2 regions of the Bacteroides hominis genome follow, and region 2 is predicted to be linked to the other one. Evidence: riboswitches for the same ligand, from Rfam matches in the RefSeq annotation. Region 2 holds a riboswitch; the other holds the start of a gene.
The links. Region 2 has a riboswitch for thiamine pyrophosphate ahead of R3O62_RS07215 (TonB-dependent receptor). Riboswitches for the same ligand answer to the same signal wherever they lie in the genome.
Positions count from the first base shown of each region.

Region 1 (7,517 bases), 2.2 Mb from region 2:
CAAACGACAAATGTTTTGATTATCAACTCATTCTATTGCGATAATCTTCATAGGAAAATTGCTTGAAGATTTCAGCATTTCCACTCGCCGTCCACAAAGCAATGGCAGGATGGTGAATCCCGTTAAACATATTTGTTTTTACCATCGTATAATGTATCATATCTTCAAAAACGATACGTTCGCCGATCTGCAATTCATGATCGAAACTCCAGGAACCCATATAGTCTCCGCTCAGGCAGGAATTACCTCCGAGCCGATAGACAAACGGTCCCTCCTCTCCCATCACCGCCCCGCGAACGGCCGGTTGATAAGGCATTTCCAGACAGTCGGGCATGTGACAGGTAAAGCTGACGTTAAGAATGGCGGTACGGATACCACGGCTCTCGACAATATCTACCACCTCGGAAGTCAGTACCCCGGTTTGCCAGGTGAAAGCCGAACCGGGCTCAAGGATGATGCGCAAATGCGGATAACGTTTCTTTAAGCCCTGCAACAAGCCTATCAGGTGCCCGGTATCATAATCTTTACGGGTCATCAGATGTCCGCCTCCCAGGTTGAGCCACTTTATCTGAGAGAACCACGGGGAGAACTTCTCTTCAAGATGTTGCAAAGTACGCTCGAGTTCGAACGAAGATGATTCACAATGGCAATGGCAATGAAAACCCTCGATCCCCTGCGGCAACTGTTCGGGCAGCAGATCGGCAGTGATGCCGAAACGGGTGCCGGGAGCGCACGGATTATAGAGTTCGGTCTCCACTTCGGAATATTCGGGATTGATGCGAATGCCGCAAGAAATGTCACTGCCTCCGGCCACGGTCATCGGGTAGAACCGGTGGAACTGCGCCATGGAATTGAACGTGATATGACTGCTGCAACGCATGATTTCCGGAAAGTCGGCTTCGGTATAAGCCGGAGAATAAGTGTGTGCCTTACTGCCGAACTCTTCGAGTGCCAGGCGCGCCTCGTAGACGGAGCTTGCCGTGGAATGTCCGATGTATTCCCTGAAAATAGGGAATGAACGCCACATGGCAAAAGACTTGAAAGCAAGGATGATTTCAACTCCGGCCCGGTCGGCCACACTCTTTATCAGACTGAGGTTCTTTCTCAGCAATTCTTCCTCCATGATATAGCACGGAGAGGGAAATTGGGTAAAATCTATCATAGTCAACTACAAGGTTCACCACAGAGGACACAGAGGGCACGGAGTTTTTATTTTCCAGGTTTATAGAAAGATCTTAAATTCTTCCTCTGTGAACTCTGTGTTACTCTGTGGTGAATAATTATTCTATTACTTTAAATCTCGCAAAACGCAGCAGCAACTGTTTATCGCCCGCATTACGGAAATGGATCGTTGCTTTGGCATTGTCGCCCGAACCTTCGACACGAATCACCTGGCCTATGCCGAAACGCTCGTGTTCAATGGTCTGCCCGGGTTGTACACCTGTAATGCCGGCTCCGGGAGCTGCCGATGGGGATACCGTGGTACCACTCACCCTCTTCAAGTTACGGGGGACGGTCGGAGCAATGATCTGCTCCTTCGGACGTTCACGCTGCGGACGGTCGGCAGACGGACGAGCAGAAAAACGCTCGGCAGACGGACGGCGGGAGTATCCCTCCTCCATTTCGCGGCGGAAACGGCCGGCTCCTTCGTCAACGCTACGACCTAAAGCTGCCTCCTGCGGAAGTTGCAGGAAGCGGGTGTCGATATCCCTCAGGAACCGACTGGGACTGCCGAACTCCATCTTTCCGTAACGGAAACGGGTTTTGGCAAACGAGAGGAAACAGTGTTCCTCGGCACGGGTGATGGCGACGTAGAACAGGCGGCGTTCTTCTTCCATCGCGCGCGGTGAATCGCCCGCCATGCCACTGGGGAAGAGATTCTCTTCCAACCCTACCACAAATACATTGCGGAACTCCAGCCCTTTGGCAGAATGCACCGTCATCAAAGTCACCTTCTCACCATCTCCCTCCTTATCGGAATCCTGATCGGTGAGCAGGGATACTTCAGAGAGAAAGTCGATCAGTGAAACATTTGTGTTCCCCTCTTCCTGACGCATGGCACAGAAATCATTCATACCGTTCACCAGTTCCTCGATGTTCTCTTTGCGGCTCAGGTTTTCGGGCGAATTGTCCTGACAGACGTCATTGATAATGCCGGACCGGCGGATGATTGCCGTACCTATTTCATAGGCATTCTTCTCCGCCACCTCGGTCATGAACTGTTCGATCAGTTCACGAAAGCCTTGCAACTTGGTGTGTGTATTTTTATTAATAGTAAGTCCGTAAGTGATGGGTTCGCACAGCACAGTCCACAGGCTGACATTGTTGTCGGTGGCGGCTTTGATAATCTTCCCCACCGTAGTATCACCGATGCCGCGTGCCGGATAATTGATAATCCGCTTGAACGCCTCTTCGTCGTTGGGATTGACCACCAGACGGAAATAAGCTATGATGTCTTTTATTTCCTTACGCTGATAGAAAGAGAGACCGCCGTAAATCTTATAAGGCATGCTCCGCTTACGCAAGGCCTCCTCGAAGACACGGCTCTGGGCATTGGTGCGGTAAAGGATCGCAAAATCAGAATAGCCATAATCGTGTTCGCGACGCAGCTGGGCGATTTTATTGGTCACGATATCGCCCTCTTCCACATCGCTGTAGGCTTGGAATACACCGATGGCTTCCCCCCGTTCTTTCTCGGAGAAAACCTCTTTGGGGATCTGCCGCTCGTTCTTTTCGATCAGGCTGTTGGCTGCACGGACGATGGTCTGGGTAGAACGGTAATTCTGCTCAAGCTTGAAGACTTTTGTGTCGGGATATATCTTGGTGAAATACAAAATATTGTCGATGTCGGCTCCCCGGAAAGAGTAGATGCTCTGCGCATCGTCACCCACCACACAAACACGCTGATTCTCCTTAGTGAGCTGCAACACAATGCTGTGCTGCGCATAGTTGGTGTCCTGATACTCGTCGACAAGCACATAACGGAACTGCTCACGATAGCGCGCCAGCACTTCGGGAAAATCGCGGAAAAGAATATAGGTATAGACCAGCAAATCATCGAAATCCATTGCTCCGGCTTGCCGGCAACGCTCCCAGTAACGGCTGTAAATGTCGCGTATGGCAGGCATCTTGGCCGCAGCATCTGCCTCGTAAGCCTCCTTGTTGGCAGCATAGCCCGAAGGAGACACCAAATGGTTCTTGGCATTGGAAATGCGAGCCTGTACACTGCCGGGTTTATAGGTCTTTTCGTCAAGCCCCATCTCCTTGATGATGGAACGGAGCAGGCTCTTGCTGTCCGCCGAGTCGTAGATGGTGAACTGTGACGTAAACCCGATGTGGGATGCCTCGGCACGAAGAATACGGGAGAACACCGAATGGAATGTACCCATCCAGAGATACCGTGCACGCTGTTCGCCCACCTGCCGGGCAATGCGCTCTTTCATCTCACGGGCGGCTTTGTTGGTAAAAGTCAGTGCCAGGATGTTCCAGGGATTGTAACCGTTCTCGAGCAGATAGGCTATCTTATAAGTAAGTACGCGTGTCTTTCCAGAACCGGCACCGGCAATGACCAGTGAAGGACCATCACCGTAGAGCACCGCTGCACGCTGGCTTTCATTAAGTTCTTCGATATAGTCGGGCATAAAATTTATCTGTTAAATCTCTATTCACTGGCAAAGATAGAGGAAAGTTTGGACAACTCCGAACATTTAGGCCCTATATCCCGTTATATATTTATAGAAATGAAATAAAAGATTTGAATTTATGAATACATTATTAATGTCTTTAATATTTACAACCATGACTTACGAAATGCCTAAACTTCCGTACGCAAACAATGCGCTGGAACCTGTAATCAGTCAGCAGACCATTGATTACCATTATGGTAAACATCTTCAAACATATGTAAACAATCTCAATAGCCTCGTTCCGGGCACCGAATTTGAAGGAAAAACAGTAGAAGCCATCGTAGCTTCGGCTCCCGACGGAGCCATCTTCAACAATGCCGGACAGGTGCTGAACCACACACTCTACTTCCTGCAATTCGCACCGAAACCGGCGAAAAACGAACCGGAAGGTAAGTTGGGAGAAGCCATCAAACGCGACTTTGGAAGCTTTGAGAACTTCAAGAAAGAATTTAATGCGGCTGCCGTAGGATTGTTCGGTTCGGGATGGGCCTGGCTGTCTGTGGACAAAAACGGGAAACTGCATATCACCAAAGAAGCCAATGGAAGCAACCCGGTGCGTGCCGGACTAAAACCGCTACTGGGATTCGATGTGTGGGAACACGCTTATTATCTCGACTATCAGAACCGGCGGGCCGACCACGTAAATAAACTGTGGGAGATCATCGACTGGGATGTAGTGGAAAAACGACTGTAATTCAGAAGTATTCACCACAGAGGACGCAGAGGACACAGAGTTTCAAATTCGGGAAAAGAACGAATTTGACTCTGGTGTCCTCTGCGTCTTTTGTTTCCTCTGCACCACTCTCTGCCTACTCCGTGGTGAAATAATCCCTGATTTACTTTTTTCTTATCTCCTTTTTCACTTACTTTGCTCCCGTAAAGACAAAGGGGTGCCACCCGGTGGCTGAGATCATACCCTAAGAACCTGATGCAGTTAGTACTGCCGAAGGGATTGTGTATTTCTTCTTATCGTTTCTCTCCGCATGCACTCTCTTTGTATTTACTTTCATTTATCTATAAATACATATACGAATATGAAAGTACAAGTGAACAACAAAGAAGTGGAAACTACCGCAAGCACCATCACCGGGCTTGCCACGCAATTGCAACTTCCCGAAAACGGCATTGCCATCGCTGTGAACAACCAAATGATCCCACGTCCGCAATGGGACGAATTCAGCCTGCACGAGAATGACAACCTGATTGTGATTAAAGCAGCCTGTGGAGGATAAATCATGCTGAGCCTGCAATTTATCACTCACCAGACCGGGAAATACTCTTATTTCGAATCGGCATGTATGGCCCTCGAAGGAGGATGCAAATGGATACAACTGCGCATGAAAGAGGCATCTCCGGAAGAGGTGGAAACAGTAGCCCGGCAGCTGAAACCTCTTTGCAAGACACACGGAGCCATCCTGATTCTTGACGATCATGTGGAACTCGCCCAAAAACTGGAAGTGGACGGAGTGCATCTGGGCAAAAAAGACATGCCTGTCAGCGAAGCCAGAAAAATCCTGGGCGAAGCATTCATCATCGGAGGTACAGCCAATACTTTTGAAGACGTGAAAATGCACTTCAGCGCCGGTGCCGACTATCTGGGCATCGGCCCGTTCCGGTTTACTACAACCAAGAAGAACCTCAGCCCCGTACTGGGGCTCGAAGGATATACCTCTATTTTATCGCAAATGGATGAATGCGGCATCCGGATTCCGGTAGTCGCCATCGGAGGCATCGTAACGGAAGATATCCCTGCCATCATGAAAACAGGCGTAAACGGCATCGCCCTCTCAGGAGCCATCCTGCAAGCGCCGGACCCGGTAGAAGAAACAAGAAGGATTCTAAACATATAAGGAAATGAATCGAACTCACCACAGATTACACAGATTTTCACAGATTAATAATTTATTTTACTGAGAGTTAAATTAAAGAATCTGTGAAAATCCGTGTAATCTGTGGTGAGCTCAAAACAAAATCAGAAATGGAAAAGCTAATTATTGCGGGACGTGAATTCAACTCCCGCCTCTTCCTGGGAACAGGAAAGTTCAACTCAAACGAATTGATGGAACAATCGATACTGGCCTCGGGCACCGAAATGGTAACAGTGGCCATGAAACGTATCGACATGGAGAATTCGGAAGACGACATGCTGAAACATATCGTGCATCCACACATCCAACTGCTGCCCAATACCTCGGGAGTGCGCAATGCGGAAGAAGCGGTGTTTGCCGGACAAATGGCACGCGAAGCCTTCGGGACCAACTGGCTGAAGCTGGAGATACACCCGGATCCGCGCTATCTGCTGCCCGACTCGGTAGAGACTCTGAAAGCAACCGAACGACTCGTGAAACTCGGATTTGTGGTACTGCCTTATTGCCAGGCCGACCCGGTGCTCTGCAAACAACTGGAAGAGGCGGGAGCGGCCACAGTGATGCCGTTGGGAGCACCGATCGGAACCAACAAAGGTTTGCAGACCAAAGAATTCATCCACATCATTATCGAACAGGCGGGTATCCCGGTAATAGTGGATGCCGGAATCGGTGCGCCGAGCCATGCGGCAGAAGCGATGGAGATGGGAGCATCGGCGTGTCTGGTAAATACTGCCATTGCCGTAGCCGGCAACCCGGTAGAAATGGCAAAGGCCTTCAAGCAGGCAGTCGAAGCAGGACGAATGGCCTATGAAGCAGGACTCGGCATGCAGACTACCGGATTGGTGGCAGAAGCAAGTTCACCGCTGACGGCATTTTTAAACGAATAAAAAAACAGTCCCACCTCTAATAACGAATTTATGGAACAAAGAATAAAATTCCCCCGCTCCGAGAAAGTGTACCTGTCCGGAAAACTTTTCCCCGAAATCCGCGTAGGTATGCGGAGAGTAGAGCAAGTGCCCAGCACCACTTTCGAAGGAGAGAAGAAAATCATAACTCCCAACCCACACGTATATATCTATGATACAAGCGGACCTTTCAGTGACCCGGACATAGAGATTGACCTGAAAAAAGGTCTCCCCCGGCTGCGGGAAGAATGGATACTGAAAAGGGGGGATGTAGAGCAACTTCCGGAGATCAGTTCGGAATACGGACGGATGCGGCGGGACGACAAAAGCCTCGACCCTCTCCGCTTTGAGCACATCGCACTGCCCTACCGGGCCAAATCCGGGAAACATATCACCCAAATGGCATATGCCAAACAAGGTATCATCACTCCGGAAATGGAATATGTGGCTATCCGCGAAAACATGAACTGTGAGGAACTGGGTATCGATACTCACATTACTCCTGAATTTGTATGCCAAGAGATAGCCGAAGGACGGGCGGTTCTGCCTGCCAACATCAATCATCCCGAAGCCGAACCGATGATTATCGGCCGTAACTTTCTGGTAAAGATCAATACCAACATCGGTAACTCCGCAACCACGTCGAGCATCGACGAAGAGGTGGAGAAAGCGATGTGGAGCTGCAAATGGGGAGGTGACACGCTGATGGATCTTTCAACGGGAGAAAACATACACGAAACACGGGAATGGATCATACGCAACTGCCCGGTTCCGGTGGGTACGGTACCCATCTATCAGGCACTGGAAAAGGTAAACGGCAAAGTAGAGGACCTATCCTGGGAACTGTATCGCGACACACTGATAGAACAGTGCGAGCAGGGAGTGGACTACTTCACCATTCATGCGGGAATCCGCCGGCACAATGTGCACCTGGCGGAAAAGAGGCTTTGCGGAATCGTATCCCGCGGCGGGAGCATCATGAGTAAATGGTGCCTGGTGCACGACCGCGAGAGTTTCCTTTACGAACACTTTGACGACATCTGTGATATTCTGGCACA
Region 1 is NZ_CP178829.1:3,899,205-3,906,721, forward strand. Features, by position in the region: gene nspC (carboxynorspermidine decarboxylase) at 23-1,162, opposite strand; gene R3O62_RS16430 (ATP-dependent helicase) at 1,281-3,641, opposite strand; gene R3O62_RS16435 (superoxide dismutase) at 3,763-4,380, shown strand; TPP riboswitch at 4,563-4,655, shown strand; gene thiS (sulfur carrier protein ThiS) at 4,721-4,918, shown strand; gene R3O62_RS16445 (thiamine phosphate synthase) at 4,922-5,536, shown strand; gene R3O62_RS16450 (thiazole synthase) at 5,665-6,441, shown strand; gene thiC (phosphomethylpyrimidine synthase ThiC) at 6,472-7,517, shown strand, end outside.
Region 1: linked by a shared signal. The riboswitch ahead of thiS (sulfur carrier protein ThiS) and the one ahead of R3O62_RS07215 (TonB-dependent receptor) in region 2 are both predicted to bind thiamine pyrophosphate.

Region 2 (7,517 bases):
GTGATGGGGAGTTCGGCTTTCGACTCCCGGCCGGCACCCCGCATCCAGACAATCCATCCGTAAACGGCCGCCAGCAGATAGTAGATGTTGATTCCGAAGTCGGCATACAGTCCCGCCCGGTAGTAGACGAAGATGTAGATGGCAGGCATGATGATGCCCGCAATCCAGAGGTAAATGCTGGCACGGTATTCCAGCCAGAGATAAATCAGCCCGATCAGGGTACCTGTGATTTCGAGGTAGTTCATGGCTTAAAAGCGGATGGAAATGTTACCCATTACATTCGTTCCGGCCTGTGCGGCGTAGCCGGCATAGTTGTAGCGCTCTACCTCTCCTTTTACTATCTTATAACCGCTGCCTGCATATCCGTTGTTTTCGTACTCGGCATTGAAGAGGTTGTAGATGGTGAATCCTGCCGTAACCGACTTTACGTGAGGGAGCTTGAAGGTATAAGCCAGGTTGAGGTTGCTCACGAAATAGGCGTCCAGCGTCTGGTCAGCCTGTCTGGCATTGCTCATGTACTGCTTGCTGACGTATTGTGATTGCAAGGCGGCCTCGAATCCCCGATAGCTGAACGAGAAGCGGTTGTTCAGGATCAGGTCCGGCGAGAAGGCAATCGGTGTATTTCCGTGGCTGACCTCGATCGGATTCTTCCATTCGTCTTCATACAGCTTTTCGGTGAAGTTTTTCACCTGGTTTTTGCTCAGTGTACCATTGATGTCCCACTGGAACCATTGGCAGGGCTTCACACCCAGCATCAGTTCCACTCCCATCCGGTAACTGTCGGGCACGTTGCGCGCCATAGCCTCGCCTATCTCGTTCAGCTCTCCGGTCAGTACCAACTGGTCTTTGTAGTCCATATAGTAGAAGTTGGCTCCGGCGCTCAGCCAAGTGTTCCGGTAGGTATATCCCAACTCATAGTCGAGCAGTTTTTCCGCCTTTGGATACTCGTCCGCGTTGCCGTCGGTATAGTTGTTCCGTGTCGGTTCCTTCTGGGCGATGGAGAACGATGCGTAAACCCGGTTGTTGGCGTCTATGTCCCAGTTCAGCCCGGCTTTCGGGTTGAAAAAGTTGAAGTGATCGTTTACCGCCAGTTTTTGCAGGGCGTCCGCGTTGTAGTCAAACTTATCGTTGTCGCCGTTTATCTTATAGTTGATGTAGCGGTATTGCAGGTCGGCGTATGCATTGAGCCCCGCCACCAGGTTATAGTTGGCTTTCAGATAGAGGTTGCCGTCCGTCTTCTTCGCTTTATTCCGGTAGTATTCGTGGTCGGGGAGCAGTTCGCCGATGTAGTTTTTCACCCAGATCACCCGTCCGAAGTGCCATCCGTCATAATGGTTCAGCGCACCTCCCAGTGAAGCGTTCAGCTTTCCGTTCTGGTAATTTACCGAGAACACGCCGCCACCGAAGTGGTTGTCCATCTTCTTCTGACGGATCAGGTCGCTCTTGTCCACCTCTTTGCCATCGTGCATGAAAGGTGGCAGGCGATACTCCTTCAGTGTCCGGTCCTCCTTATACTCCTGATAATATCCGTCTCCTTTCGTATAATGGAGTGCTGCGTTCAGGTTCCATTCCGGCGAGAAAGTGTGGTTCAGTAAGAGCTGGTAGTTCATTTGCAGATAGTTGTCTGTCTGGTCTTTGTAGAAACGGATGTTGCCGTCATCATCCGTGTACATGCCGCACGAGTTGAAACGTCGTCCGTACTTCTCCATTTCTTCCTTGCTGGCATAATTCCAGGCATGATACGTTTTCTCTTTTCCGCCGAAAGTGATGAACTTCACCGAAGTGTTGTCGGCGAAATATCCCCCCTGTGCATAAAAAGAATAAAGGTCTACCGAAGCCCGGTCGATGTATCCGTCCGTACCGATGTTGGACAGGCGGGCATCGAAGGCCCAATGGTCGTTCAACAGTCCGGTACCGAATTTTACCGTTTCTTTGTGCGCATTGAAGGTTCCGTACGAAGCATTCAGTTCGGCATACGGCTTCATCGAAATCCCCTCCGTCTGCATATTCACGCTGGCACCGAAAGCACCGGCACCGTTGGTCGAAGTTCCCGCGCCGCGTTGCACCTGTATATCCTTCACCGATGAGGCAAAGTCGGGCATGTTCACCCAGAAAAGCGTATGGCTTTCGGCATCGTTCATCGGAATGCCGTTGGCGGTGATGTTGATACGTGTCCCGTCCGTTCCGCGCACACGCAGGGTGGTATAGCCGATGCCTGCTCCGGCATCACTGGTGGTCAGTGCCGAAGGTGTCATACTGAGCAGATACGGGATATCTTGCCCGAAGTTCTGCTTTTTGAGTTCCTCTTTCGACACGTTGGTAAATGCTACGGGAGTCTTCGAAGTGGCACGTGTGGATACTACCTGCACCTCTTGCAGGTTTACTACTTTCAAGCTGTCTGTCTCGCCCGCTTGCGCGAAGACGCTTGCTCCGGCTATCAGGCAGCCGGCAAAAATCATCTTTTTCATGTTGCTAATTTATTTTTCTCTACGCCGGCATTACCCGGATCAGGTCAAAGGGTATGTTCTCAGCCCGTCATGTTAAGGCACCCCTACTCAGTGAATCGGTGGCAAATTTACGCTTTTTGGGCGTGTTAAGCAAGAAACACTTCGCTATTTGATAAAAACATTGTAGCTTTGTCTGCTGTTATTAAATGAAAAACTTTTAAAATTGTACTATTATGCTACTATTCTTTCAAGCCACGCAACAAGTGGCAGACTCTCTGCAGGTGGCGGCCGATAAGCTCGATCAGGCCATTGCACAGGCCGATGGGCTGGATAAACTGGCTCTGGTTACCCAGCAGTTGATCGATTCGGGTATACAGGCCGGAGGTCACATCCTGAAGGCTGTGATTGTCTTTCTGGTCGGACGTTTTCTGATCCGGATGCTGAACCGACTTGTAAGGCGTCTTATGGATAAGAGAAATGTCGATATCAGTATCAAAACTTTTGTAAGGAGCCTCGTTAATATCCTTCTCACCGTATTGCTGATTGTTTCCGTGGTAGGTGCATTAGGAGTGGAAACCACTTCGTTCGCCGCTCTGCTGGCTTCTGCCGGTGTGGCTGTCGGTATGGCTCTTTCGGGTAATCTGCAGAACTTTGCCGGCGGACTGGTCATCCTGCTGTTCAAGCCTTATAAGGTGGGCGACTGGATAGATGCACAGAACGTTTCCGGTACTGTCAAGGAAATCCAGATCTTCCACACCATCCTGACCACTGCCGACAATAAATTGATTTATGTTCCGAACGGTGCACTGAGCAGTGGGGTCGTGACTAATTACAGCAATCAGACAACCCGGCGGGTAGAGTGGATTGTTGGTGTGGATTATGGTGAAGATTATAATAAGGTTGAGAAGGTGGTACGTGAGGTGCTGGCTGCCGATAAGCGTATCCTGGATGATCCTGCTCCCTTTATAGCTCTTCATGCCCTGGATGCGAGCAGTGTGAACGTGGTGGCCCGTGTCTGGGTGAACAGTGCCGATTATTGGGGAGTATATTTCGATATTAACAAGGCGATTTATGCTACATTCAACGAACAAGGCATTAACTTCCCCTTCCCTCAACTCACAGTTCATCAGGCACCCAACTGATAACTCATACAAAAAGGGTGGCTACTTCGTCGGAGGTAACCACCCTTTTTCAAGATTTATATTTAACCGATTAACACACTCCAAAATCTTCTGTCGGATCATACGTGTTGTCTGTGATGCCTAACAGATGGTTTATCTCTCTCCGCTTATCCAAATCCTTGAAATAGGTTTCCACCACTTTGTAAAGATCGAAACTGAATGTAGATCCGGCTGCCATATCCAATGACTCTACCATCTGTTCTACTGCCTGGTGGATTCTTTCTTGATCGATCAGGTGAAGCTCATTACTGTGAATAAGATATTTTTCCATAACCGTTGTTGTTTTAAATTTCTACAGATAAAACATTCTGAAAGAGGATAAGGTTCAATCTGTTTTTTCTTATCTTTGCGGTCTCTGTATTTTGCCTTAAATCTTTAAGTGGGGAATATTCGATAATGAATCAGTTCTTAGACTTTGACCAGAAACTGTATGCAGAACTCCGTAAAGGTAGCGAGCATGCTTTCGTTACTGTTTTCCGGCAGTACAATCGCTTGTTGTATGCATTGGCCTATCGGTATTTCAAATCCGGTGAAGAAGCCGAAGATGCCGTACAATATACCTTTATGAAACTGTGGGAACAGCGGGAAAGGTTTGACTTTCAGTCCGGAATCCGGAGTTTATTATTTACTATTTTAAAGAACTACATACTGAATGAATTACGACATCGTAATCTTGTTTTCGAGAAACACTATGAAATGGCCCAGAAAGACGAAGAAGCCGATGATGGTTTCCTGAAAGATTTTGAGGATAAAGACTTCAGGGAGCATCTCCGGGCCGCTATCGGCAAACTCCCCCCTCAAAAGCAAAGAATATGCCGTTTGAAAATAGAGAAAGGGCTTTCCAATCAGGAAATAGCGGACGAGATGCACATTACGGTTCCTACCGTAAAATCACATTATACCCAGGCCATTAAGATACTTCGTGCGGAAATAGAATCGTTGATTGTACTACTTCATGTATTGTGGATTCATTTTTTAGGGTGAGTGTCAACTCATACTTTTAAGTTGGTGAAGTGTTTTTATTAGTAGATAAAGAAAAGTAGAAATGAAAATAGATGATGCGATTATAGATAAGGTGCTCAATAATGAAGCTTCTGCAGAGGAGGCCGGAAAGGTGGCGGAATGGTTTGCTACAGAGGAAGGTAGCCGCTATCTGTCGGAACGGCTGGAAAATGAATCTTTGCGGTTGACGGAAGAGCAGGCCTTGGATTGGCTGGACCATCCGGTGCCGGAAGAACGGATGCGGCAACGCTTTATGGGAGAGATCAAACCACAGAAAAAAACAATATCTTATCGTCGCGGACTGATAGCGGCGGCCGTGTTGATCCCTTTCCTTTTTCTCAGTTTGTCGCTTTGGTTTCTGGCCGACAGAACCGGTGTATTCTCTGCTACGGAGTATGCTGAACTGAAGGTTCCTTGCGGTGAACAGATGCAGGTCGTTTTGCAGGATGGTACGGTCGTACAGTTGAACTCGGATACTCGTTTGCGATATCCCAAACAATTTGGGCTGTTCAATCGTAGTGTTGAGCTGTGGGGAGAAGGCTATTTTGTGGTAGCCAAAGAAAAGAACCGTCCGTTTATTGTCGATTTGAAGGGAATCGAGGTGAAGGTGACCGGAACCAAATTTAATGTGAAGGCATATCCTGCAGAGCAGAATGTATGGGTGACACTGGAAGAGGGCGGAGTTCTGCTAAAGGATTCGAAGCATAAGGAGTATCCTCTTGTACCCGGTCAAAGTGCGGAATATAACAGAAAGTCCGGACGTTGCCAGATATCCGAACCGGAAGATATGAACCAGATCTCTTCCTGGCGTTCCAATAGCCTGAACTTTTATCTCACTCCGCTGAAAGAGATCATAAAAGTGATGGAACGGCAGTATGATGTTCATTTCATTGTGCGTGATTCTACTTTATTGAATAACAGGTTTACTCTGTCTACCAGCAAAGTGAACGTTGATGATGTATTGCGTGATTTGGAGGCGGTTTCATGGATACGTTTCTCACAAACAGAAGACGGGGTGTTCGAAGTCTTGAAGAAAGAATAGATGGATTTCATCATTCCCATATAGATAGATGCAGACCAGACAAAAGGGACTGCATCTATTTTTTTAGATGTACTCTGAAACAGAAGACTCATACTTTCTTTCGGGTGAGGTGTTAGCTTATGTGTACTAAAAAGGCCTTTCGGAATATTTATTTTGAATATGAACCAGATGTCTGTACATAAAGATATCACAATGATTATGTGTTTATATGAAGTATTTGTTTACTTTGTTGATGGCCTGTCTCCCGTTTTCCTTTACTCATGGGATTAAGAGCCATCCATCTTTTCTAAATTCGTCCGGACGATGGGTAGTTTGGTCCGAAAAACCTGCTGCATCCTGGCAGGATGCATTCGTTACCGGTAATGGAAGTCATGGAACAATGGTGATGGGACAGCCGGGAGAAGAAAGGATTATCTGTGTCCACGAAGAATTATTTATAAGGGGATGGGACCGCAATAAAGTGGCGGTTCCTTGCACCGCTTCTTTGCTCCCGCAAGTACGAAGTCTGATGGAATCAGGAAAAAGTGATGCCGCGGATGCGTTGATGACGAGCGAAGCTGATTGCCAGTTGGTTGCCATGGGAGCCCGCCAACGTTGGCCTTTGATTCCTCATCCAGCTTTCGACCTGTGTATCCGGCATACGGGTATACCTTTACAAACCGAAAAGCAGTATAGAAGGCAGCTCGACCTGGAGACTGGAGAAGTGCTCACTTCCTGGTACGAAAACGGGAAGGTGACGGAATCTGTGTTCTCGTCCAGGGAGCATAATGTGAATGTGGTCCGCTTGAAAGCCGATGAGGGTAATAAGATGAATCTGGTGCTGAGTCTGAAAGAGACTCCTGGGCGTGAAGGTATGCACTTTGATCATAACTTGGACAGTGCTTTCTCATCGGTGAAAGCAGAAGCCGTGTCGGGTTGGTTATCCTATCGTGCCGGCTATAAATATGATGTCGGTGGCTATGAAGGGTTAGCCCGTGTGACGGTTAAGGGAGGAAGTATGACGGCTGAAGGAGATTCTTTACGGATAACGGACGCTGAAGAGGTGTTGGTGCTCATTAGGATCACTCCTCTGAAGGAGGCCCGTTTATCCGTGCGTTCGTCCGTACAAAAAGAACTGTCGGGTTTGCCGCTTGATTATGGTAAGTTGCTGAAACCTCATAGCCGGATACATGGGGAAATGTTCCGCCGCATGCAGTTAGATCTGGGATGTTCGTCCGACTGGAAGACCGTTCCGACTGAGAAAATGCTTTCGACGATTCACGAATGTGGGGTTACTCCTTTGTTTTTAGAGCAGATCCACGCAATGGGCCGTTATCTATTGATTTCTTCGTCCGGCAAATATCCGCCTCCCTTACAAGGAATTTGGGGAGGAGGCTGGAAACCCGGATGGATTGGCGGATTTGTTTGGGATTCAAATATTAATTTAGCTATTTCGGCAGCATCTATGGGCAACTTGCATGAATGTGCGGAGTCTTATATTGGATATGTCGAAAATCTATTGCCGGGTTGGAGACTGAATGCGAAAAACTACTTGGGATGCCGGGGCTTTCTTGTAGCCCATTACAATGATCCGGAAAACGGATATCTGACCCATTTCGGAAGATCTTTCCCCTGGATGTTCTGGGCAGGTGGGGCCGGTTGGAATATACGGCCATTCTACGAGTATGCTATGCTGACCGGTAACGAGACCTTCCTAAAAGAACACGTATTCCCCCTCTATCGGGAGATGGCCGGTTTTTATGAAGATTATCTTATTATGGGCTGTGACAGCCTTTATCATATCTGTCCGAGTGTTTCACCGGAAAACGCATCTCCCGGAACTGATACCTGGCTGAGCAAAGATGC
Region 2 is NZ_CP178829.1:1,702,809-1,710,325, forward strand. Features, by position in the region: gene pnuC (nicotinamide riboside transporter PnuC) at 1-245, opposite strand, end outside; gene R3O62_RS07215 (TonB-dependent receptor) at 249-2,468, opposite strand; TPP riboswitch at 2,467-2,563, opposite strand; gene R3O62_RS07220 (mechanosensitive ion channel family protein) at 2,681-3,589, shown strand; gene R3O62_RS07225 (hypothetical protein) at 3,660-3,899, opposite strand; gene R3O62_RS07230 (RNA polymerase sigma-70 factor) at 4,025-4,612, shown strand; gene R3O62_RS07235 (FecR family protein) at 4,674-5,672, shown strand; gene R3O62_RS07240 (glycosyl hydrolase family 95 catalytic domain-containing protein) at 5,881-7,517, shown strand, end outside.